2 linked regions of the Butyricimonas faecalis genome follow. The protein of the gene in region 1 binds, or shares a complex with, the protein of each later gene. Links are inferred from orthologs where the notes say so. Each region holds a gene or a part of one and is shown in the gene's direction. Other genes may lie near its edges.

What was found.
Region 2: the proteins of secY (region 1) and secA are in contact, whole or in part, in a crystal structure (PDB 3DIN), measured with the Thermotoga maritima proteins. The link is inferred for Butyricimonas faecalis from one-to-one orthologs. Residues at the interface, in WP_004081795.1 of Thermotoga maritima: Glu108, Gly109, Glu110, Glu111, Ala236, Glu237, Arg238, Arg239, Ile240, Thr241, Ile242, Gln243, Tyr244, Ala245, Arg246, Arg247, Val248, Thr249, Gly250, Arg251, Arg252, Val253, Tyr254, Gly256, Ala257, Ser258, Thr259, Tyr260, Leu261, Pro262; in WP_004082002.1 of Thermotoga maritima: Glu261, Ala262, Arg263, Lys300, Ala301, Arg302, Thr303, Ile304, Ile305, Leu323, Tyr324, Asp325, Pro326, Val329, Ser330, Tyr333, Ile336, Lys340, Phe345, Val349, Glu363, Phe364, Tyr374, Ser375, Gly376, Gly377, Glu393, Ile395, Thr482, Ser483.

What each region holds. Positions count from the first base shown.
Region 1 is NZ_CP032819.1:3,492,916-3,503,245, forward strand. The notes cover bases 7,428-10,330. They hold secY (preprotein translocase subunit SecY), read left to right. Parts: upstream 7,428-8,158; coding sequence 8,159-9,502; downstream 9,503-10,330. Other genes in these bases: rpmD (50S ribosomal protein L30), read left to right, coding at 7,428-7,582; rplO (50S ribosomal protein L15), read left to right, coding at 7,611-8,057; map (type I methionyl aminopeptidase), read left to right, coding at 9,527-10,297; infA (translation initiation factor IF-1), read left to right, coding at 10,308-10,330. Also shown: rplD (50S ribosomal protein L4), read left to right, coding at 1-222; rplW (50S ribosomal protein L23), read left to right, coding at 226-516; rplB (50S ribosomal protein L2), read left to right, coding at 522-1,346; rpsS (30S ribosomal protein S19), read left to right, coding at 1,366-1,635; rplV (50S ribosomal protein L22), read left to right, coding at 1,672-2,091; rpsC (30S ribosomal protein S3), read left to right, coding at 2,097-2,825; rplP (50S ribosomal protein L16), read left to right, coding at 2,855-3,274; rpmC (50S ribosomal protein L29), read left to right, coding at 3,319-3,513; rpsQ (30S ribosomal protein S17), read left to right, coding at 3,521-3,775; rplN (50S ribosomal protein L14), read left to right, coding at 3,778-4,143; rplX (50S ribosomal protein L24), read left to right, coding at 4,234-4,557; rplE (50S ribosomal protein L5), read left to right, coding at 4,676-5,224; rpsN (30S ribosomal protein S14), read left to right, coding at 5,236-5,505; rpsH (30S ribosomal protein S8), read left to right, coding at 5,524-5,919; rplF (50S ribosomal protein L6), read left to right, coding at 5,935-6,489; rplR (50S ribosomal protein L18), read left to right, coding at 6,512-6,868; and 3 more genes. UniProt on the Escherichia coli protein: The central subunit of the protein translocation channel SecYEG. Consists of two halves formed by TMs 1-5 and 6-10.
Region 2 is NZ_CP032819.1:233,271-244,573, forward strand. What follows is about bases 4,827-8,702. They hold secA (preprotein translocase subunit SecA), read left to right. Parts: upstream 4,827-5,211; coding sequence 5,212-8,502; downstream 8,503-8,702. Other genes in these bases: D8S85_RS00995 (hypothetical protein), read left to right, coding at 4,827-5,112; lgt (prolipoprotein diacylglyceryl transferase), read left to right, coding at 8,581-8,702. In the rest of the region: tRNA (N6-isopentenyl adenosine(37)-C2)-methylthiotransferase MiaB, read right to left, coding at 1-978; molecular chaperone HtpG, read left to right, coding at 1,191-3,242; D8S85_RS00985 (HdeD family acid-resistance protein), read left to right, coding at 3,336-3,950; upp (uracil phosphoribosyltransferase), read left to right, coding at 4,048-4,704; more of D8S85_RS00995, read left to right, coding at 4,786-4,826; more of lgt, read left to right, coding at 8,703-9,420; D8S85_RS01010 (nucleoside deaminase), read left to right, coding at 9,500-9,973; D8S85_RS01015 (RNA polymerase sigma-70 factor), read left to right, coding at 10,053-10,640; D8S85_RS01020 (FecR family protein), read left to right, coding at 10,699-11,303. UniProt on the Escherichia coli protein: Required for protein export, interacts with the SecYEG preprotein conducting channel.

The sequences.
Region 1 (10,330 bases):
ATTCAGCTGTTTAACAACCTGAAATTAGATAATCGTAACATCCTGTTGGTTACCAATGATATGAACGATAACGTTCTGTTGTCAGCTCGTAACTTGCAATACGTGGATGTGATGAGAGTTAGCGATCTTGCAACTTACAATATCATGAGAGCTAAGAGTCTCGTGTTCGTTGAAAGTTCAGTGCAGGGCCTAAATGAAATGTTCAATCTTAATGAAGAGTAAGACATGCAAGTAATTGTGAAGCCCATTTTGTCAGAGAAAATGACTGCATTGACTGACAAACAGAACAGAGTAGCATTCGTTGTTAACAAGGCAGCGAATAAATTAGAGATTAAGAGAGCAGTTGAAGCGATGTATAGCGTGACCGTGAAATCTGTGAACACGATGGTGTATCAAGGAGATGCTAAATCTCGTTACACGAAAGCAGGTGTTATTTCCGGAAGAACCGCTTCCTTCAAGAAAGCAATTGTGACCTTAGCAGAAGGTGATAGTATTGATTTTTTTAGCAATATTTAATTAAGATGGCTGTAAGAAAATTAAACCCTGTAACTCCTGGTCAGAGACATAAGGTAGCGATTACCTTTGATCAGTTGACTACAGATAGACCTGAGAAATCATTGTTAGGACCAAAGAGTAAGACTGGTGGACGTAATAACACCGGTAAAATGACAATGAGATATATAGGTGGTGGTCATAAACAAAGATACAGAATAATAGATTTCAAACGCGACAAGGATAATATTCCTGCTCGTGTTGCAACAATCGAGTATGATCCTAATCGTACGGCGAGAATTGCTCTATTAGTGTATGCAGACGGAGAAAAACGTTACATCGTGGCACCGGATGGTTTGCAAGTTGGTCAAACCGTGATGAGTGGTGCTGGTGTTGCTCCGGAAGTTGGAAATGCATTGTTCTTATCTGAAATCCCATTAGGTACAATCATTCATAACATCGAGTTAAGACCGCAACAAGGAGCCGTGATGGCTCGTAGCGCCGGTTCTTACGCTCAGTTAGTAGCAAGAGAAGGAAAATACGCTTCAATCAAGTTACCTTCTGGTGAAGTTCGTATGGTGCTGTTGACCTGTCGTGCAACTGTTGGTACGGTATCAAATTCCGACCACGCGCTGGAACGTTCAGGTAAAGCAGGTCGTACTCGCTGGTTAGGCCGCAGACCTCGCGTGAGAGGTGTTGTAATGAACCCGGTTGATCACCCGATGGGTGGTGGTGAAGGCCGCGCTTCAGGAGGACATCCTCGTTCAAGAAAAGGCTTGTTGGCTAAGGGTTACAAGACTAGAGCTCCTAAGAAACACTCTAGCAAGTATATCATAGAAAGAAGGAAAAAATAACTGATTAATTATTGATGTTATGAGTCGTTCGTTAAAAAAAGGCCCTTTTATTGATTTCAAGTTAGAGAGAAAAGTATTGGTAATGAATGAGTCCAATAAGAAATCGGTTGTTAAAACCTGGGCTCGCCATTCCATGATCTCTCCGGACTTCGTAGGGCACACTATCGCTGTACACAACGGTAATAAATTTATCCCGGTATTCGTGACTGAAAATATGGTAGGTCATAAATTGGGGGAATTCGCGCCGACACGTACATTTAGAGGCCATGCTGATAAAAAGAAAAAGTAATGCATGGTAAAGTTGAACTAAAGAAGATGTATTAAAATGGGTGCAAGAAAAAGATTAAGAGCAAATCAGAATAAAGAAGCCAAAAAAGAGAAGGCTTTTGCAATTCTTCGCGATTGTCCTACATCTCCTCAAAAAATGAGATTGGTGGCAGACTTGATCCGCGGAGTAGATGTACAGAAAGCTTTGGATATGCTTAAATTTTGTCCTAAAGAAGCTGCTCGTAGAGTTGAAAAGTTGTTGCTTTCAGCAATTGCTAACTGGGAACAAAAGAACGAGGGCAAACGTGTTGACGAAGCGTCCTTGTTCGTGCAGGAAATTTTCGTTGACGGTGCAGGTATGTTGAAAAGACTTAGACCGGCTCCGCAAGGAAGAGCACACCGGATTCGTAAACGTTCAAATCACGTGACAATTGTGTTGGGAAGCAAGACAGCTGTTGAAAACATTACAAAAGAATAGTTAGCATGGGACAGAAAGTTAATCCAATAAGCAATAGATTAGGAATCATCAGAGGATGGGATTCTAACTGGTTTGGCGGTAAAAACTATGGCGATAAATTGGTGGAAGATTACAAGATCAGAAAGTATCTGAACGCCCGTCTCGCTAAAGCAGGTATCGCTAAGATTGTTATCGAGAGAACCCTGAAGCTAATCACGATCACGATCAATACCGCTCGTCCGGGTATCATCATTGGTAAAGGCGGACAAGAGGTTGATAAGTTGAAAGAGGAGCTGAAGAAGATCACCGATAAGGAAGTTCAAATTAATATCTTCGAGATCAAACGTCCCGAGTTGGATGCCGTGATCGTGGGTAATAATATAGCTCGTCAGCTGGAAGGTCGTGTGGCTTACCGTAGAGCAATCAAGATGGCTATCGCTTCTACCATGAGAATGGGAGCAGAAGGTATCAAGATCTTGATTTCCGGTCGTTTGAACGGTGCTGAAATGGCAAGAGCCGAAATCTACAAAGAAGGTAGAATTCCATTGCACACGTTCCGTGCTGATATTGATTACGCTCAGGCCGAGGCATTGACGACTTATGGCCAGCTGGGTATCAAAGTTTGGATCTGCAAGGGTGAAGTTTACGGAAAACGTGAGCTGGTTCCGAATGCATTGGTTGGCGCTCAGAAAGAGAACAACAACCGTCCGAACAATGCCGGCAAAAAAGGCGGTTTCAAAAAGAGAAAAAAGTAGTCTTTTAACTTTTAAATAGATCAAGAGCTATGTTACAGCCAAAAAGGACTAAATACAGAAGATCGCAGAAAGGGAGAATGAGAGGGAATGCCCAGAGAGGACATGAACTTGCATTTGGATCTTTCGGGATCAAGGCGTTGGAGAACATGTGGATCGAACAACGCCAGATTGAAGCAGCCCGTGTTGCAGTAACTCGTTACATGCAAAGACAGGGTCAGATATGGATTCGTATATTTCCAGATAAACCTATTACTAAGAAACCCGCTGAGGTTCGTATGGGTAAGGGTAAGGGATCTCCAGAAGGATTCGTTGCTCCTGTTACTCCGGGTCGTATTCTTTTCGAAGCAGATGGAGTACCGTATGCAATCGCTAAAGAGGCTTTGCGCCTGGCAGCACAAAAGCTACCCATCGCTACTAAGTTCGTGGTTAGACGTGATTACACTGAGTAGTCGTGAGACTATTTTGAATTTCGAAACGAAAAATTGTAAGAGAAATGAAAACATCAGAAATTAAGGATTTAACCACCGATGAGATAAGAGAAAAGATCGAGACAGAAAAAGCTGCCTTGACCAAGATGAAGATGAACCATGCTGTTTCTCCTCTTGAGAATCCGATGTTAATCCGGACGACAAGAAGAAACATCGCTAGATTGATGACGGAGTTACGCAAACGTGAATTAAATAAGTAGTAGAAAAATGGAAAGAAATCTTAGAAAAGAGCGTACCGGTCTTGTGGTAAGCAACAAGATGGACAAATCTATCACGGTTGCCGTTCATTTTAAGGAGAAGCACCCGATTTACGGGAAGTTCGTCAACAAGACCAAGAAGTTCACTGCTCACGATGAGAAAAATGAATGTAACATCGGGGATACAGTGAGAATTATGGAGACCCGTCCTTTGAGTAAAACCAAGAGATGGAGATTAGTTGAAATCATTGAAAGAGCTAAGTAATCATGATACAACAAGAAAGTAGATTGACCGTAGCCGACAACAGCGGCGCTAGAGAAGTGCTTTGTATCCGTGTTCTTGGTGGTACCAAGAAAAGATATGCACGCGTAGGCGATAAAATTGTTGTTGCCGTGAAGAACGCCATCCCGAACGGTGAAGTAAAAAAAGGTTCAGTTAGTAAGGCTGTGGTAGTTCGTGTAAGTAAAGAGTACAGACGTCCGGACGGATCTTATATCCGCTTTGATGACAATGCTTGCGTGTTATTGAATAACGCAGGTGAAATGAGAGGAACTCGTATCTTCGGACCTGTTGCCAGAGAAGTTCGTGAGGGTTATACCAAGATTGTGTCATTAGCCCCCGAGGTACTTTAAGATTTTAGATTTATGATTTTGGATTGTAGATGAATAATCGAATTTCTTGAATCATAGATCGTAAATCATAAATCATAAATAATTTATACGATGAGCAAGAAGTTTCATATAAAGAAAGGTGACTTAGTTCAAGTAAATGCAGGAGAAGATAGAGGGAAGCAGGGGAAAGTACTTGAAATGATTCCGGACAAGCAAAGAGCGATTGTTGAGGGTATCAACCTGGTAAGCAAACATACCAAACCCAATGCAGCTCACCCGCAAGGAGGAATTATCAAGAAAGAAGCTCCGATTCACATTTCTAACTTGAACGTGGTTGATCCGGTTACAGGAAAACCGACGAAGGTTGGACGTAGACGGAATGCCGAAGGAAAATTAGTGAGATACGCTAAGAAATCCGGACAGGAATTGAAATAGTAAAATAAATAATTGCAGGTTGTCTTAGAGCAACTTGCAATTATTGATTTAAATTTGTAGCTTTGCAGCCGCAAATTAATGTAATATGCCGTGAGGCATGATAAACAAATAATTATAAATGAAATACGTACCAAATTACAAAACAAAGTATAACGAAGAAATTGTACCGACTTTGATGAAGGAGTTCGGATACAAGTCAGTTATGCAGGCACCCAGATTGGAGAAGATAGTAATCAATCAGGGCGTGGGATCATCCATCCAGGATAAGAAGATCCTTGAGTTTTCAATGAACGAGATTGCAGCCATCACTGGTCAGAAGCCCGTTGCTTGTAAATCTACCAAGGACGTTTCTAATTTTAAATTACGTAAAGGGATGCCGATTGGTGTTAGAGTAACCTTGCGTAAAGATCGTATGTATGAATTTTTAGAAAGACTTATTGTTTCCGCGCTTCCGCGTATCCGCGATTTCAAAGGGATCAACAATAAGCTTGATGGAAGAGGAAATTACACATTAGGAATAGAAGAGCAGATCATTTTCCCGGAAATCGTGTTGGACAGTGTTCACAAGATCATGGGTATGAATGTAACGTTTGTAACTTCGGCTAATACCGACGAAGAGGCTTTTGCTCTTCTAAGAGAATTTGGATTACCATTTAAAAAGAACTAAAAAAAAGCGAAATGGCAAAAGAATCAATGAAGGCCCGTGAGGTAAAGCGTGCAAAATTGGTAGAAAAGTACGCCGCAAAACGAGCTAAATTAAAAGAGGAAGGAGACTATATTGGATTAAGCCTTCTGCCTAAGAATTCAAGTCGCGTTCGTTTGCATAACAGATGCAAATTGACGGGAAGACCGAGAGGGTACATGAGACAATTTGGTATAAGCAGAATTCAATTCCGCGAAATGGCATCTGCCGGACTTATACCTGGAGTTAAAAAGGCTAGTTGGTAATATTTAAAATTTGAAGAGATGACAGATCCAATAGCAGATTTCCTGACTCGTATTAGGAACGCAGTAAAAGCAGGTCATAAAGTTGTGGATATCCCCGGGTCAAAAATGAAACGGGAAATGACCAAAATTTTGAAAGAAAAAGGATATATCCTGAATTATAAATTCGAGCAAGATGGTGTTAGAAGCAACATTAAAATTGCTTTGAAATATCATCCTGAAACGAAGGCTCCCGCCATTAGGACATTGACACGTGTTTCAAAACCGGGTCTGAGACGTTACACGAATGTAGAGGACATGCCTCGCGTGTTGAACGGATTAGGTATCGCGATTTTGTCAACGTCATTAGGCGTAATGTCTGATAAAGAAGCTCGCCAAAAGAATGTTGGTGGAGAAGTATTGTGTTATGTTTATTAATAAAAAGGGCGGAAAATGTCACGAATAGGAAAATTACCAATAGATATACCACAAGGGGTTACAGTTACTGTAAATCCTGATAACACGGTCGTAGTTAAAGGTCCGAAGGGCGAACTTTCTCAGGACGTACACGGAGATATGATCGTGAAAGTGGAAGGAGCTCACGTTATTGTAGAGCGTCCGTCAGAAGATAAAGCTCATAAAGCCATGCACGGTTTGTATCGTGCCTTGATTCATAACATGGTTGTAGGTGTTTCTGAAGGTTACACGATCAAACAAGAGTTAGTCGGAGTAGGTTACAGAGCAAATGCTGAAGGTCAAGTTCTTGAATTGGGATTAGGTTATTCACACGGAATTTTCATGGTGTTACCGAATGAAGTGAAAGTAAGTGTGCTTAATGAGAAACGTGCTAACCCGATTATCACGCTGGAAAGTTGCGATAAGCAATTGATCGGTCAGGTAGCGGCTAAGATTCGTTCATTCCGTAAACCGGAACCGTATAAAGGTAAAGGTATTAAATTTGTGGGTGAAGTTCTTCGTCGTAAAGCTGGTAAATCAGCTAAAGTTTAATCACCTGTAAAAAAGTAATGTTATGGCTTTAACTAAGGTAGAAAGAAGAATAAGAATAAAGAGAAGAATACGTAAAGTAATCTTCGGAACAGCTGAGAGACCCCGTTTGTCCGTATTCCGTTCAAACACGCAAATCTCTGCTCAGTTGATTGATGATAACGCCAGAAAAACTCTGGTATCAGCATCTTCTTTATGCAAAGAGATTGCTGAAAAGAAATGTAACAAGACAGAACAGGCTCAATTATTGGGCGCCATGCTTGCTGAAAAGGCAAAAGCAGCCGGGATTACCGCTGTTGTGTTTGACAGAAACGGGTATTTATATCACGGAAGAGTGAAAGCATTAGCAGATGCAGCTCGTAACGGTGGTCTTAATTTTTAAAAGTAGGCAAGAATGGAACAGAAGATTAATAGTGCAGACTTGGAATTGAAAGACAGATTGGTGGCTATCAACCGTGTAACGAAAGTTACCAAGGGAGGTAGAACCTTCAGTTTCTCTGCTATCGTGGTTGTAGGCGACGAAAACGGTATCGTGGGTTACGGGTTAGGTAAAGCTAACGAGGTAACTACCGCTATTGCAAAAGGCGTTGAAGCTGCGAAGAAAAACTTGATTAAAGTACCTGTATTGAAAGGAACTCTTCCTCACGAGCAAGAAGCTAAATATAGTGGTGCAACTGTGTTTATGCGTCCCGCTTCTTCCGGTACCGGGCTGGTAGCCGGAGGTGCTATGCGTGCCGTGTTGGAAAGTGCAGGAGTGAAAGATGTGTTGGCAAAATCTAAAGGATCATCTAACCCTCACAACTTGGTAAAAGCTACTTTCGCTGCTTTGAAGTTATTGAGAGATCCTCGTACAATTGCTCAACAAAGAGGAATTAGTCTTGACAAAGTGTTTAACGGATAAACTGGAATAACGATGGCAAAGATTAAAATTACATTGGTAAGAAGTAGAATTGGTAGTGATAAACGTCAAATTGCTACTTTGAACGCACTGGGCCTCGGGAAAGTGAACAGCAGTGTTGAACACGAGACTTCACCTCAAATCATGGGAATGGTTGCTAAAGTGCAACATCTCGTGCGTGTGGAGGAAGTAAAGTAATTGTTAAACCTATTTTAAAGAGTATACAATGGATTTAAGTAGCTTAAAACCGGCTGCCAGATCAACTCACAGAGAAAAGAGAATTGGTCGTGGTCAAGGTTCCGGAAAAGGAGGTACTTCTACAAGAGGGCATAAAGGAGCCAAATCAAGATCAGGTTATAAATCTAAGATTGGTTTTGAAGGAGGACAGATGCCTTTGCAGAGACGTGTACCGAAATTTGGCTTTAAAAATATAAACAGAGTAGAATATAAAGCTATCAATGTAGGGATGCTTCAGGATCTGGCAGAAAGAGATAATCTTACCGTGATCGATAGAGATGTATTAGTTCAAGCCGGGTTAATGTCTAAGAACGATCTTCTTAAGGTATTAGGTGACGGAGCGTTAACTGCTAAGCTTGAGGTGAAAGCTAATGCTTTTTCCGCTAAAGCGGTAGCCGCTATCGAGGCTGTTGGCGGAACAGTAGTTAAATTGTAAGATTAAAAATTTGGGAGTTTAAAGTTGTTTTTAAAATAGAATTACTATTTTTGAAGCAACTTTAACAAAATCCCAAATTAATGCCTTAAAAGAAAGAACTTATGAAGTTATTTGATACATTAAAGAACATTTGGAAAATAGAAGAGCTCAAGACTAGGATTCTAACTACGCTTGGGCTTATTCTCGTTTACAGGTTGGGAACAGAGATCGTACTGCCGGGTATCGACCCTCATGGTTTGCAGGCTCTGAAAGATCAGACATCCAGCGGAGTATTAGGCTTGTTGGATATGTTCTCAGGAGGTGCTTTCTCGAACGCGTCGGTATTTGCGTTAGGTATTATGCCCTACATCTCCGCATCCATCGTTGTGCAGTTATTGGGAATTGCGGTTCCTTATTTTCAGCGCTTACAGAAGGAAGGTGAGAGCGGTAGACGTAAGATTAACCAGATTACGCGGTACCTCACATTAGTTATCCTGGTATTACAAGGTTCGGCGTATCTTACAAACTTGAAAGCTCAGGTACCGGCAGAGGCTTTTGTATCTACTGGTTTTTGGCAATTCCAGCTCCCTTCTATCGTGATCATGGCTGCAGGTTCAATGTTTGTCTTGTGGTTGGGAGAGAGAATTACCGATAAGGGAATCGGTAACGGTGTGTCTATCATCATCATGATTGGTATCATCGCTCGTTTGCCGTTCGCTTTCATTGCAGAGTTAACTTCCAGAGTTTCTCAACAAGGAGGAGGTTTGGTAGCATTTTTGATCGAGTTGATTATATTATTCTTGGTATTCTGCGGATCAATCTTGCTTGTACAAGGAACCCGTAAGGTGCCCGTACAGTATGCCAAGAGAATTGTGGGTAACAAACAATACGGAGGTGTTCGTCAATACATTCCATTGAAGATCAATGCAGCCGGGGTTATGCCTATCATCTTCGCTCAGGCTATCATGTTATTACCTGTTTCTTTGATAAACTATGCAAATTCGGAGTCATTATCCGGTTTTGCTGCAGCGTTTTCAAATTTCACGGGATTCTGGTATAATTTCACGTTCTTTATCATGATTGTCGCGTTTACTTACTTCTACACGGCAATTACGGTGAATCCGATGCAAATGTCTGAGGATATGAAGAAGAATGGTGGATTTATTCCAGGAGTAAAACCGGGAAGGAAAACGATGGAGTTCCTCGATACTATTATGTCTAGAATCACACTTCCTGGATCTATATTCTTGGGAATTGTAGCAATTCTTCCGGCTTTCGCCCAAATATCGGGTGTTAACCACCAGTTTGCTCAGTTCTATGGAGGTACGTCTTTGTTGATTTTGGTTGGTGTAGTGTTAGATACATTGCAACAAATCGAATCTCACTTGTTGATGCGTCATTATGACGGGTTGATGAAATCGGGACGTATTAAAGGTAAAAATCCTGGAGGACCTGCTGCATATTAAGAAAAATAATTGTACTTTTGCGGCATGATTTTTTTAAAGACACAGGAGGAGATTGAGCTATTGCGGGAAAGCAACCAATTAGTAGGAAAGACTCTGGGTGAGGTGTCTAAACACATTCGCCCAGGTATTTCAACTTTAGAGTTGGATAAGATCGCTGAGGATTTTATTCGTTCGAATGGAGGCATTCCCGGATTTCTCGGGTATGGAGGGTTCCCGAATACGCTTTGTATTTCAGTGAATGACGAAGTGGTTCATGGAATTCCGTCCTCTCGTCGTTTAGAGGAAGGTGATGTCGTATCCGTTGATTGCGGGGTTGTGAAGAATGGTTTTTATGGGGATAGCGCCTATACTTTTGCTGTCGGGGAGATTAGTGATGAAGTGAAAAAGCTTTTGCAAGTAACAAAAGATAGCTTGTATAAAGGGATAGAACAGGCTGTTGCGGGAATGCGAATAGGAGATATTGGTTATGCTGTACAGTCGTATGCCGAGGCGAACGGATTTTCTGTTGTCAGAGAGCTAGTCGGACATGGTGTGGGAAAGAACTTGCACGAAGAGCCTCAGGTACCGAATTACGGACGGAGAGGACTAGGGTGCAAGTTGAAGATCGGAATGGTGATTGCTATTGAACCTATGATTAACATGGGAGCCCGTAACGTTTTCCAAATGGCAGACGGATGGACGATAAAGACAAGAGATCATTTGCCCGCAGCACATTTCGAGCATACGTTGGCTATCAGAAAAGGAGAAGCTGATATTTTGTCAACATTTGAATATATAGAAGACAGGAAATTGTAAAAATTGAATTATGGCGAAGCAGCCTTCGATAGA
Region 2 (11,303 bases), 3.3 Mb from region 1 along the record:
TTTCATCAAGGCAAGGGTTTGCTGGTAATCTTCCTCGCTTTCGTTGTGGAAGCCGACGAACACGTCCGTGGAAATTCCACAATCAGGGACAATCTCTCGGATAGCATGAATCCGGTCAAGGTACCATTCTCTGGTATATTTTCGATTCATGTCTTTCAGTACGGAATTACTTCCGGATTGGAAAGGCAGGTGGATATGTTTGCAAATATTGGGATAGGTGGCGATCGCACGTAGAATGTCGTCATTCATATCTTTCGGGTGTGATGTGGCAAAACGAATACGCATGTGGGGAACCGTTTTGGCAACCATTGCAAGCAATGCCGGAAAATTTACTTCCAGATTATCTCCCCGCCAAAGGTAAGAATTTACATTTTGACCGAGTAGCGTCACCTCCTTGTAACCTTTGGATTGGAGATCGAGGACTTCATTTACGATACTCCTGGGACTCCGGCTACGCTCGCGGCCCCGGGTGTACGGAACAATACAATAGGTACAAAAATTGTTACATCCCCGCATGATGGAAACAAAACCAGAAATGGCAGTTTCGTCGATACGGGAAGGGCATATGTCTTTGTAGGTTTCCGTGGTGGAAAGTTCAATGTTGATTGCTTTTTCACCTTTTTCGGCTTTCTCTATTAAAAGCGGGAGATCCATGTAGGCATCGGGACCGACCACGATATTCACATTTTTCTCCTGTTCGAAGAGAGCCTCGCCCAAACGTTCCGCCATACATCCCATGATGGCTACCAGCACGTGCGGGTTCTTTTTCTTTACTTCGGAAAACCCTTGTACCCGTCCGCGAACCCGTTGTTCTGCATTTTCACGCACGGAACACGTGTTCACCAGAATGACGTCTGCTTCACTTTTTTCTTGCGTTCGTTGATATCCTTTATCTTCCAAGATCGCCGCAACTACTTCACTGTCTGTCACGTTCATTTGGCAGCCGTAAGTCTCTATATAAAATTTCTTTACCTTCATTCCTAATTTTATTTGCAGGGGGCAAAGGTAATGAATTTGAAAGTTATATACAACTTTACAGCAAACCAACTCCCTCCTTCGGGGTGCATCCTCGTTTATAGAGGAGGTCGTATGGAATTACTGCCAATTCGGCAGGGTGTAGGGTTTGGCATAACTATTGTCATTCAATTGTCGTGAAATTTGAAGTATAATTAAATTAAAAATATAAAGTTATGTCAACAGGAAAGATTGGAGTTTCAACAGGGAATTTGTTCCCGATTATCAAGAAATTTTTATACTCGGATCACGAGATTTTTTTGAGAGAGATTGTTTCGAATGCCGTGGACGCTTCTCAGAAAATGAAAGTGTTGGCTTCGAACGGGGAGTTTAAAGGTGAACTTGGTGAGTTGAAGGTAAGAGTGAAGGCTGACAAAGCGGCAGGAACATTGACGGTATCAGATAACGGTATCGGTATGACACAGGAGGAAGTGGAAAAGTATATCAACCAGATCGCTTTTTCCGGTGCGGAGGAATTCATGAACAAATACAAGGATAACGCTGCTGCCATTATCGGGCATTTCGGATTAGGTTTCTATTCTTCGTTCATGGTGAGTGATCGGGTGGAAATCGTGACCAAATCTTATAAAGAGGGGGCGAAGGCTGTAAAATGGTCATGTGAAGGAAATCCGGAATATACCTTGGAGGAGACGGAAAAGGCCGAGAGAGGTACGGATATTATCATGCATATCAGTGAGGAAGAGAAAGATTTTCTGGAAGATGCTAAGGTGAACGAGTTGCTGACCAAGTATTGCAAATTCTTGCCGATAGAGATTATTTTTGGAAAGAAGAAAGAGTGGAAGGACGGGGAATACAAAGATACGACGGAAGATAACGTGATTAATGATACGAATCCGGCGTGGACCCGTAAACCGGCCGACTTGACGGAGGAAGATTACGGGAAATTCTATCACGAGTTGTACCCGATGGCTCAGGACCCGTTATTCCATATTCACCTGAACGTGGATTATCCTTTTAACTTGACAGGTATATTGTATTTCCCGAAGATCGATAACAAGTTCGAGATTCAGAAAAACAAGATTCAATTATATAGCAATCAGGTGTACGTGACGGATTCCGTGGAGGGAATTGTGCCGGAATACCTGACATTGTTGCATGGTGTGATCGATTCTCCGGATATCCCGTTGAACGTATCCCGTTCTTATTTACAGAGCGATCGTAACGTGAAGAAAATCTCAAGTCATATCACGAAGAAAGTGGCTGACAGCTTGAGTGATATTTTCACGAATAAACGGGAAGATTACGAGAAAAAGTGGGATGATTTGAAGATTTTCATCCAATATGGTATGTTGACGGATGAAAAATTTGCCGAGAGAGCCAAGACCATCTTCTTGTTCAAGAACACGGAAGGGAAATATTTCACGTATGAAGAGTACGAGAACCTGATTAAAGCTAACCAAACGGATAAAGATAATAAGGTGGTATTCCTGTATGCCACGGATGTAAAAGAGCAGTACACGTATATTGAGACAGTCAAGGGCAAAGGATATGATGTGCTGTTGATGGATGGACAATTGGATACGCACTTTATCAACCATTTGGAACAAAAGAATTCCGACCATCGGTTTGTTCGGGTGGATTCGGATGTGATCGACAAGTTGATTTCGAAAGAAGAGACGAAAGAGGTCTCTTTGAGTCATGAAGAACAAGAGGAATTACGTGCCGTGTTTACTTCCCAACTGCCGAAAGAAGAAGGAATGTTCATGGTTAATTTCGAAGCTATGGGTGAAAATGCTGATCCGGTGATCGTGACACGTTCTGAATTCATGCGTCGTATGAAAGAGATGGCAGCCATGAATCCGGGTATGGGATTCTACGGGGCTATGGGTGATCAGTACACTTTGGTGGTAAACACGGATCATAAGTTAGTGAACACGATCTTGGAGAACGAGAAAAAGGAAATGAGCGCCCGGTTGGAGCCGATTAATTTCGAGATCAAGGAAACGGAAAAGAAAGAGGCAGAACTGGACGAGTTGAACAAGGGTAAGAAAGACGAGGAGATTCCTCAAGTGGATAAAGATCGGAAGAGCGAGTACCATAAGACCATTGCTGATCTGAATAAACAAAAGAACTCGTTGCTAGAGGAGTACGGAAAAGGTAATAAAGTTGTGGGTCAATTGATTGACTTGGCATTGTTAGCAAACGGGCTACTGAAAGGCGAGGCGCTGAACAGGTTTGTAAAGCGAAGTGTTGAACTGATTAAATAAAAAATTAAGCCGGACAGGTCGTCCGGCTTAATTTTTTCAAAAATAATCACTACTTTCGTTGACGAATTTCGTATAAATTAAAAAATACAAGTTATGCAGATTATTTATACTTCAGGAAATTACAAAAGGACCGTCGTTAAATCGATCGTGGCGATTGTTTTAGGTCTTGTGCTCGTGCTGTGGCCGACAGAAGTATTGAATTACACGGTAAAAATTATCGGTGCCGTATTTTGCGTTACCGGGATTATTTCTTTCCTGGTATCCATGCGGGATCAGGATGAACGTTCTGCCTGGGGATTGACCTCTTTTAACGGGATTGGGAGTATCATCCTGGGTATCCTGTTGTGGTCGATGGCTGATTTCTTTACCAATATGTTGATGTACCTGTTGGGATTTATCTTGATCGTTGCGGGTATCGGACAATTGGTGATGTTGACTTCAGCAAGAAAATTCGGGTATATCGCTCCGTTGAGTTACGTGTATCCGGTAATTATTTTGTTGGCCGGATTGATCGTTTTTGCTAACCCCTTCTCGGCAAAGGAAGGAATTATTACTTTCTTCGGGGCTGTTACGATATTTTACGGGATAACGGATTTGATTAATCATTACAAGGTAAATCAGTTGCGTAAGGAGACGCATGAGGCTGAGCAACAACAAAAACTGGGAGGTAGCGAAATTGAAGATGCGGAGTATGAGGAAATAGAATAAGGATTTATGATTTACGATTTGTGATTTATGATTGTAAAATTATAGATTAGAGGATGTGTGTGTGTGAAAGAAAAGTTTAAGAAAAGAAATAGATCAAATGGTGCATATTATTAACAAGGAGGATTCGGTTTGTAATCATTTTTTAGCAGAACTTAGAGATAAAGAAATTCAAAAAGATCCGTTGCGTTTTCGTCGGAATCTGGAACGAGTGGGAGAGGTAATGGCTTACGAAATCAGCAAGACATTTCATTATGCAACGCGGCAGGTGCAGACTCCGATTAACGTGGCTGATGTCAGATTGGCAGACGAGGGAGTAGTGGTGGCATCCGTGTTGCGTGCGGGATTACCTTTCCATCAAGGTTTTTTAAATTATTTTGACCGTTCCGGGAGTGCTTTTATTTCGGCAAGAAGGAAATACAAGGAAAATCACATCGATTTTGAAATTCGTTTCGACTCGATTTATACACCAAGTTTAGAAGGGAAACAACTGTTACTGGTTGATCCGATGTTAGCCACGGGAGCCTCTATCGTGGTGGCTTATCATGAGTTATTGAAACAAGGTGGAAGACCTGCACACACGCATATCGCAGCCATTGTTTCCAGTCGTCAAGGTATTGAGAAGCTTACGGAAGCTTTGAAAGATGAACCGGTAACGGTTTGGACGGGGGCATTGGATGAGCATTTGACGGAAAGTTGCTACATTGACCCGGGAATCGGTGATGCCGGAGATTTGGCTTTCGGGGAAAAACTGTAAGAACTAAAAACTATAAACTAAAACATAAAAGATAAGAGCTAAAAATTAAAAAGTTAGGAGAAAAGCATTATCTTTGGCGGTATGGAAATGAACAAATATTTGATAGCAGCCTTGTATGTTGTCGCCGGATGCGTGGCAACCCTGCCGATAAATGTGCGTGGGGGAAATGTATCCGTGAAGACGGATTGTTATCGTTTGTTAGTTTCTTCTACCGAAAAGGTAGTTACGGTTTCTACCGAGAAAAGATCCTCGGAGGATTTTGATTATGGCGATTTCTACAATCAGAATCACGCGAAAAACGAGGATACTGTAAAAGTTTGTACTACATATTCATCTGTTGTTCTTCCGGGTTGGAAAGTACCGGAAATTGCAGCCAATCCTATCCGGGCTCCTGGGGAAATGGAATGATTTCGGATGTATGATTTTAGATATATGATTGAATGACTAAAGGAAATTTGTGCTTAGTCATTTCCAATTTTTAATTTTCAATTTTCAATTGTATAAACTATGGGATTTAACGATATATTAAAACGTCTTTTTGGTAACAAGGCTGACCGGGATATGAAAGAGTTGTTACCAATTGTTTCAAAAGTAAATGCGGAGTGGGAGAAGATCAAGGGAGTGAGCCATGATGAGTTGAGGCAAATTTCGGCTGATCTGAAAGCAAAGATTCATGCTCACGTGAAAGCGGAAGAAGATGAAATTGCTGCGTTGAAAGCAAAAGTGGAAAATGAAAAACCTTCGATCGAGGAAAGAGAGGAGATTTATAACCGGATCGATAAGCTGGAAGAACAGATTAACACAAAACTGGAAGATGTTTTAAACGAGATACTGCCTTTGGCTTTTGCCGTGATGAAAGATACGGCAAGACGTTTCAAGGAGAACAAAGAGATCGTCGTGAAAGCTAATGATTTTGACCGTAATCTTGCCGTAACGAAAGATTTCGTGGAGATTGACGGTGAGGATGCGGTTTATTTCAATTCATGGATGGCCGGAGGAAATGAAGTAACATGGGATATGGTTCACTATGACGTGCAGTTGATCGGTGGTTCCGTGTTACACCAAGGTAAAATTGCCGAGATGGCTACCGGTGAAGGTAAAACGTTAGTAGCTACCTTACCCGTATTCTTGAATGCCTTGACAGGCCGCGGGGTACACGTGGTTACGGTCAATGATTACCTGGCAAAACGTGACTCCGAGTGGATGGGACCTCTTTACATGTTCCACGGTTTGTCGGTTGATTGTATTGACAAGACGGAACCGAACTCCCCAGAGAGACGGAAAGCTTATCAAGCAGATATTACTTTCGGAACGAACAATGAATTCGGTTTCGACTACTTGAGAGATAACATGGCTATTCACCCGGAAGACCTGGTACAACGCAAGCATCATTACGCGATTGTCGATGAGGTCGACTCCGTGTTGATTGACGATGCCCGTACCCCGTTGATTATTTCCGGTCCGGTTCCGAAGGGAGACATTCAAATGTTTGATGAATACAAACCTCGTGTGGAAAAGTTGGTGCGTATGCAGCGCGAATTGGTTGCCCGGATTTTCACGGAAGCTAAAACGTTGTTGGCTAGCGGTGATCGGAAACAAGAGGAACAAGGGGCTATATTGTTGTTGAGAGCGTATAAGGGATTGCCTAAATATAAGCCATTGATCAAGTTCTTGAGCGAACAGGGCAACAAGGCTACCTTGGTGAAAACCGAGAATATTTATATGCAGGAGAATAACCGTCGTATGCCGGAAATTACGGATGAACTTTATTTCGTGATTGATGAGAAACAAAACTCTATCGATTTGACGGATAAAGGGCATGATACGATTACGGCCGCGGGTGAAGATCCGAATTTCTTCATCTTGCCGGATGTGGGTTCTGAATTGGCCGAGATCGATAAGATGAACCTGACCGAGGAGGAGAAGCTGGAGAAAAAAGATCAGATGGTGCAAAATTATGCTGCCAAATCCGAGCGTGTACACACGGTGAACCAGCTGTTGAAAGCATACACCTTGTTCGAATTGGATGTTGAATACGTGGTGATCGACAACAAGGTGAAGATCGTGGACGAGCAAACGGGACGTATCATGGAAGGACGTCGTTATTCCGATGGTTTGCACCAGGCTATCGAGGCAAAGGAAAACGTGAAAGTAGAGGCTGCCACACAAACATTTGCCACGATCACCTTACAGAACTATTTCCGTATGTACCATAAGCTGGCCGGTATGACCGGTACGGCAGAAACGGAAGCGGGTGAGTTCTGGGATATTTACAAGTTGGACGTTGTGGTTATCCCGACAAACAAACCGGTGATCCGAAAGGATGCTAATGACTACGTGTACAAAACGAAACGTGAGAAATACAACGCGGTGATCGAAGAGATTACCCGATTGGTTGGAGAAGGCCGACCGGTATTGGTGGGTACAACTTCCGTCGAGGTTTCCGAATTGTTGAGCCGTATGTTGAAATTGAGGGGTATCAAGCATAACGTATTGAATGCGAAGTTGCATCAACGGGAGGCGGATATCGTGGCTGAGGCAGGTAAATCACAGGTGGTTACAATTGCAACCAACATGGCCGGTCGTGGTACCGATATCAAGTTGAGTCCGGAAGTACGTGCCGCAGGTGGTTTGGCCATTATCGGTACGGAACGTCACGATTCTCGTCGTGTCGACCGTCAGTTGAGAGGTCGTGCCGGACGTCAGGGTGACCCGGGTTCTTCTCAATTCTTCGTGTCATTGGAAGATGATTTGATGCGTTTGTTCAGTTCTGAGAGAATCATCCGGGTGATGGACCGTTTAGGTCACGAGGAAGGTGATGTGATCCAACATTCCATGATTACCAAATCCATCGAACGTGCACAACGTAAGGTGGAAGAAAATAACTTCGGTATCCGTAAGCGTTTGCTGGAATATGATGATGTGATGAACTCTCAACGCGAGGTAATCTACAAGAAAAGACGTCACGCCTTGCTGGGAGAGAGAATCGGTGTGGATATTGCCAACAACATGTATGATGTATGTGAGGCTTTGGTGGAAGAACACAAAGAGGCGAATGATTTGGAAGGCTTCCGCATGGATGTGTTGAAATATCTTGCCGTTGATTTTGATATAAAGGAGGAAGATTTTCAGAAGACTTCTGCCAACGACTTGACCGAGAGATTGTACAAGGAAGTACGGGATACATTCAGTCGCAAAACGGAAACTATTGCTAAACAGGCTTTCCCGGTGATCAAGAATGTTTTCGAACAGAGAGGGGAAATGTTCAAGAATATCGTGGTGCCCTTTACCGATGGAAAACGGGCTTACAATGTCGTGGCTAATCTTGAGAAGACTTACAGATCTGAAGGTGAGGAATTGATTCGGGCTTACGAAAAGTCCATCATGTTGGCCCATATTGACGACGCGTGGAAAGAACACTTGCGTGAAATGGATGATTTGAAACAATCCGTGCAGAATGCAACTTACGAGCAAAAAGATCCTCTGTTGATCTATAAATTCGAGTCGTTCAACTTATTCAAGAGCATGGTGGACAAGATTAACAAAAATGTCGTGTCTACCTTGATGAAAGGACAAATTCCTTTTGATGCCCCTGAAGAAGTAAAGCAGGCGGAAGAGAAACGGACTGATTTAAGTAAGATGCGTACCGGACGTAGTGATTCTCCTGCCACTCAGACCAATCAAGCTCCCCGTAAAACCGAACCCGTGAAAGTGGGTCCCAAAGTAGGACGTAATGATCCATGCCCTTGCGGAAGCGGAAAAAAATACAAGAATTGCCACGGGAAGGGGGAAGAATAAAATAATTTTAGATTTATGATTGATGATTTTAGATTCTTTCTGTAATCGTCAATCATAAATTTTAAATCGTAAATAATTATGGTTTCATTATTTATCAACTGGGATGTCAGTCCCGAATTAATTAGTTTAGGTGGTTTCTCGATTCGTTATTACGGGTTGTTATTTGCCTTGGCTTTCGTGTGCGGGTATAAAGTGGAGGAGAAGATGTTCAAGTCGGAAGGATTAAGCCAGCAATGGTTGGACAAATTGTGGATATACGTGGCGGTTGCCACGGTAATCGGGGCTCGGTTAGGCCATTGTTTCTTTTATGATTGGGCATATTATAGCGCTCATCCGTTTGAAATTATTCTGCCGGTTCGGTTTCAACCGGAATTCCGTTTTACCGGATACCAAGGATTGGCCAGCCACGGGGCTGCAATCGGTATTATTGCCGGGTTGTGGTACTATTCCAAGAAGGTAAGTAGGAAATCAATATTCTGGATTTTGGATCGTGCCGTAATTCCAATTGCTTTGGCAGGATTCTTTATCCGGATGGGAAATTTGATGAACTCGGAGATTGTCGGTTTACCGACGGATTTGCCTTGGGGATTCCGTTTTGTACATTCCGGGATGTCAGATCCGATGACTCCCCGTCATCCGGCACAGTTGTACGAAGCCATCTGTTACTTGATCAGTTTTGCTATTTTAATGCATTTGTATTGGAAAACAAAAGCGAAAGACCGTCAAGGATTTCTTTTCGGAATGTTTTTGGTACTGATCTTTACCGCTCGTTTTGTGATCGAATTTGTGAAAGAGAACCAGGAAGCCTTTGAAGACACCATGACCTTGAATATGGGGCAATGGTTGAGTATTCCATTTGTGCTGGTCGGGATTTACATGATTTGGAGAAGCGGGAAACAGACAAAATATAAAATTTAGAATTTAGAATTTAAAATTTAGAATGAATCACAGAATGGGTACCCCGTTGTGTGGTAGGAATCATAAATCAAAAATTTAAATGGCATATAATCCTGAATTTATGAAGGAGGCAATTCGTATTGCCGTGGCGAACGTGGAGAAGGGGACGGGAGGACCGTTTGGGGCAGTCGTTGTGCGGGACGGAAAAATTATTGCAACTTCCGGAAATACGGTTGTTCCCGATAATGATCCCACGGCTCACGCGGAAGTGAACGCTATTCGCAAGGCTTGCAAGCAACTTGATTCTTTCCAGTTGAAAGATTGTGAGATCTATTCCAGTTGTGAACCTTGTCCCATGTGTTTGGGGGCGATATACTGGGCAAGACCGGCACGAGTGTATTATGCTTGCACCAAGGAAGATGCCGCTGCCGGGGGATTTGATGATTCTTTTATCTATAAAGAAATCGTGTTGGATGGCCCTATGCGTTGCATCCCGTTTGAGAACAAACGAGAAGAGGGTGCGGGAGAGGAATTCAGGCTTTGGCAGGCGACCAATAATAAAACGAGATACTAGAAAAAGAAAGTGAAATTTTTGGTATAAAAGATTATTGTATATTTGTCCGGTAGAAAAAACGGATAGATTTTGATGATCGATGATGGAAATGGATAATGGTACGGAACAATTGATTATAGAACTTCGGGAGGGAAAAGAATGTGCTTTTGTGAAGGTATTTCGTACGTATTATGCACCATTATTGAATTATGCGGGGCGTATTTTACATGATACGGAGTTGGCGAATGATGTAGTGCAGGAGGCTTTTTGCGGATTGTTTGAGAGACGCAAGGAATTGAAAGGGAATATGTTGTTGCGGCCTTATCTTTACAAGGTGGTATATAATAGTTGTTTGGATGCAATCAAGCATCGTAAGGTGGAGAGTAACTATATCAATCAAGAGTTGTTGGACTTTTATTTCTCGAAAGTGGTGGAAACCCCAGAGGCGGAATTGTTGTTAGTAGAGGAGGATTTGATAGGGGCGATTCAAGAGGCAGTAGAGCGATTGCCCGAACGTTGTCGGGAAATATTTGAATTGAGTAAAATGGAGGGGTTATCCAATAAACAAGTCGCAGAAAAGTTGGATATCTCCGTGAAAACGGTTGAAAACCAGATGACAATAGCTTTTTCCCGTTTACGGAAAGAGTTAGAATGGTTATTGTGTATCATTTTTTTTCAAAATTTATAAAAAATCTTTGGGGGTAAATTCGTCTTTAGTCGTTATAAGTGTGTAAAACGGAAAAATAATGACTTGTAATTTTGATAAAGATGAATTAATATTAAAAGTTTTGGATGGGGTGGCTACCCCGGAAGAGATTTTGATGTTATCCCGGTGGATGGAAGAGGATCCGGCGAATGAGATTTATTTCAATCAATTGAAAAAAGCATGGAATCTTATGAGCGGCCCGTTTCCTTCCAAAGAGAGAGAAGAAAAGGAACTGTGTCGTTATGTGGAATATATTCACGCAAAACACAAGAGGCATCGCTTGTATCGGGTGTACAAATATGCGGCGATCTTGATATTACCATTGTTGGTGAGTATTTATTGGTTGCAAAAGGAACAGACGGCAGAGAATGCTTCATCGATGGCTGTTGGTATGAAAATAGAGCCGGGTGAATGTAAAGCGACTTTAACCACGGCAACGGGAAATGTTATATCGTTGATTCCAACGAAACAGGTTGATATTCAAATTGATGAAAGGATTAAAGTAACAAACGGGGAAACTGGAATTGTTTACAATGAAACTAAAAGTGCGAAGACCGAATTGCAGTATAATATTTTACATACTCCGAGGGGCGGTGAATACACGGTGACGTTGTCAGATGGTTCGCGGGTGTATTTGAATGCCTC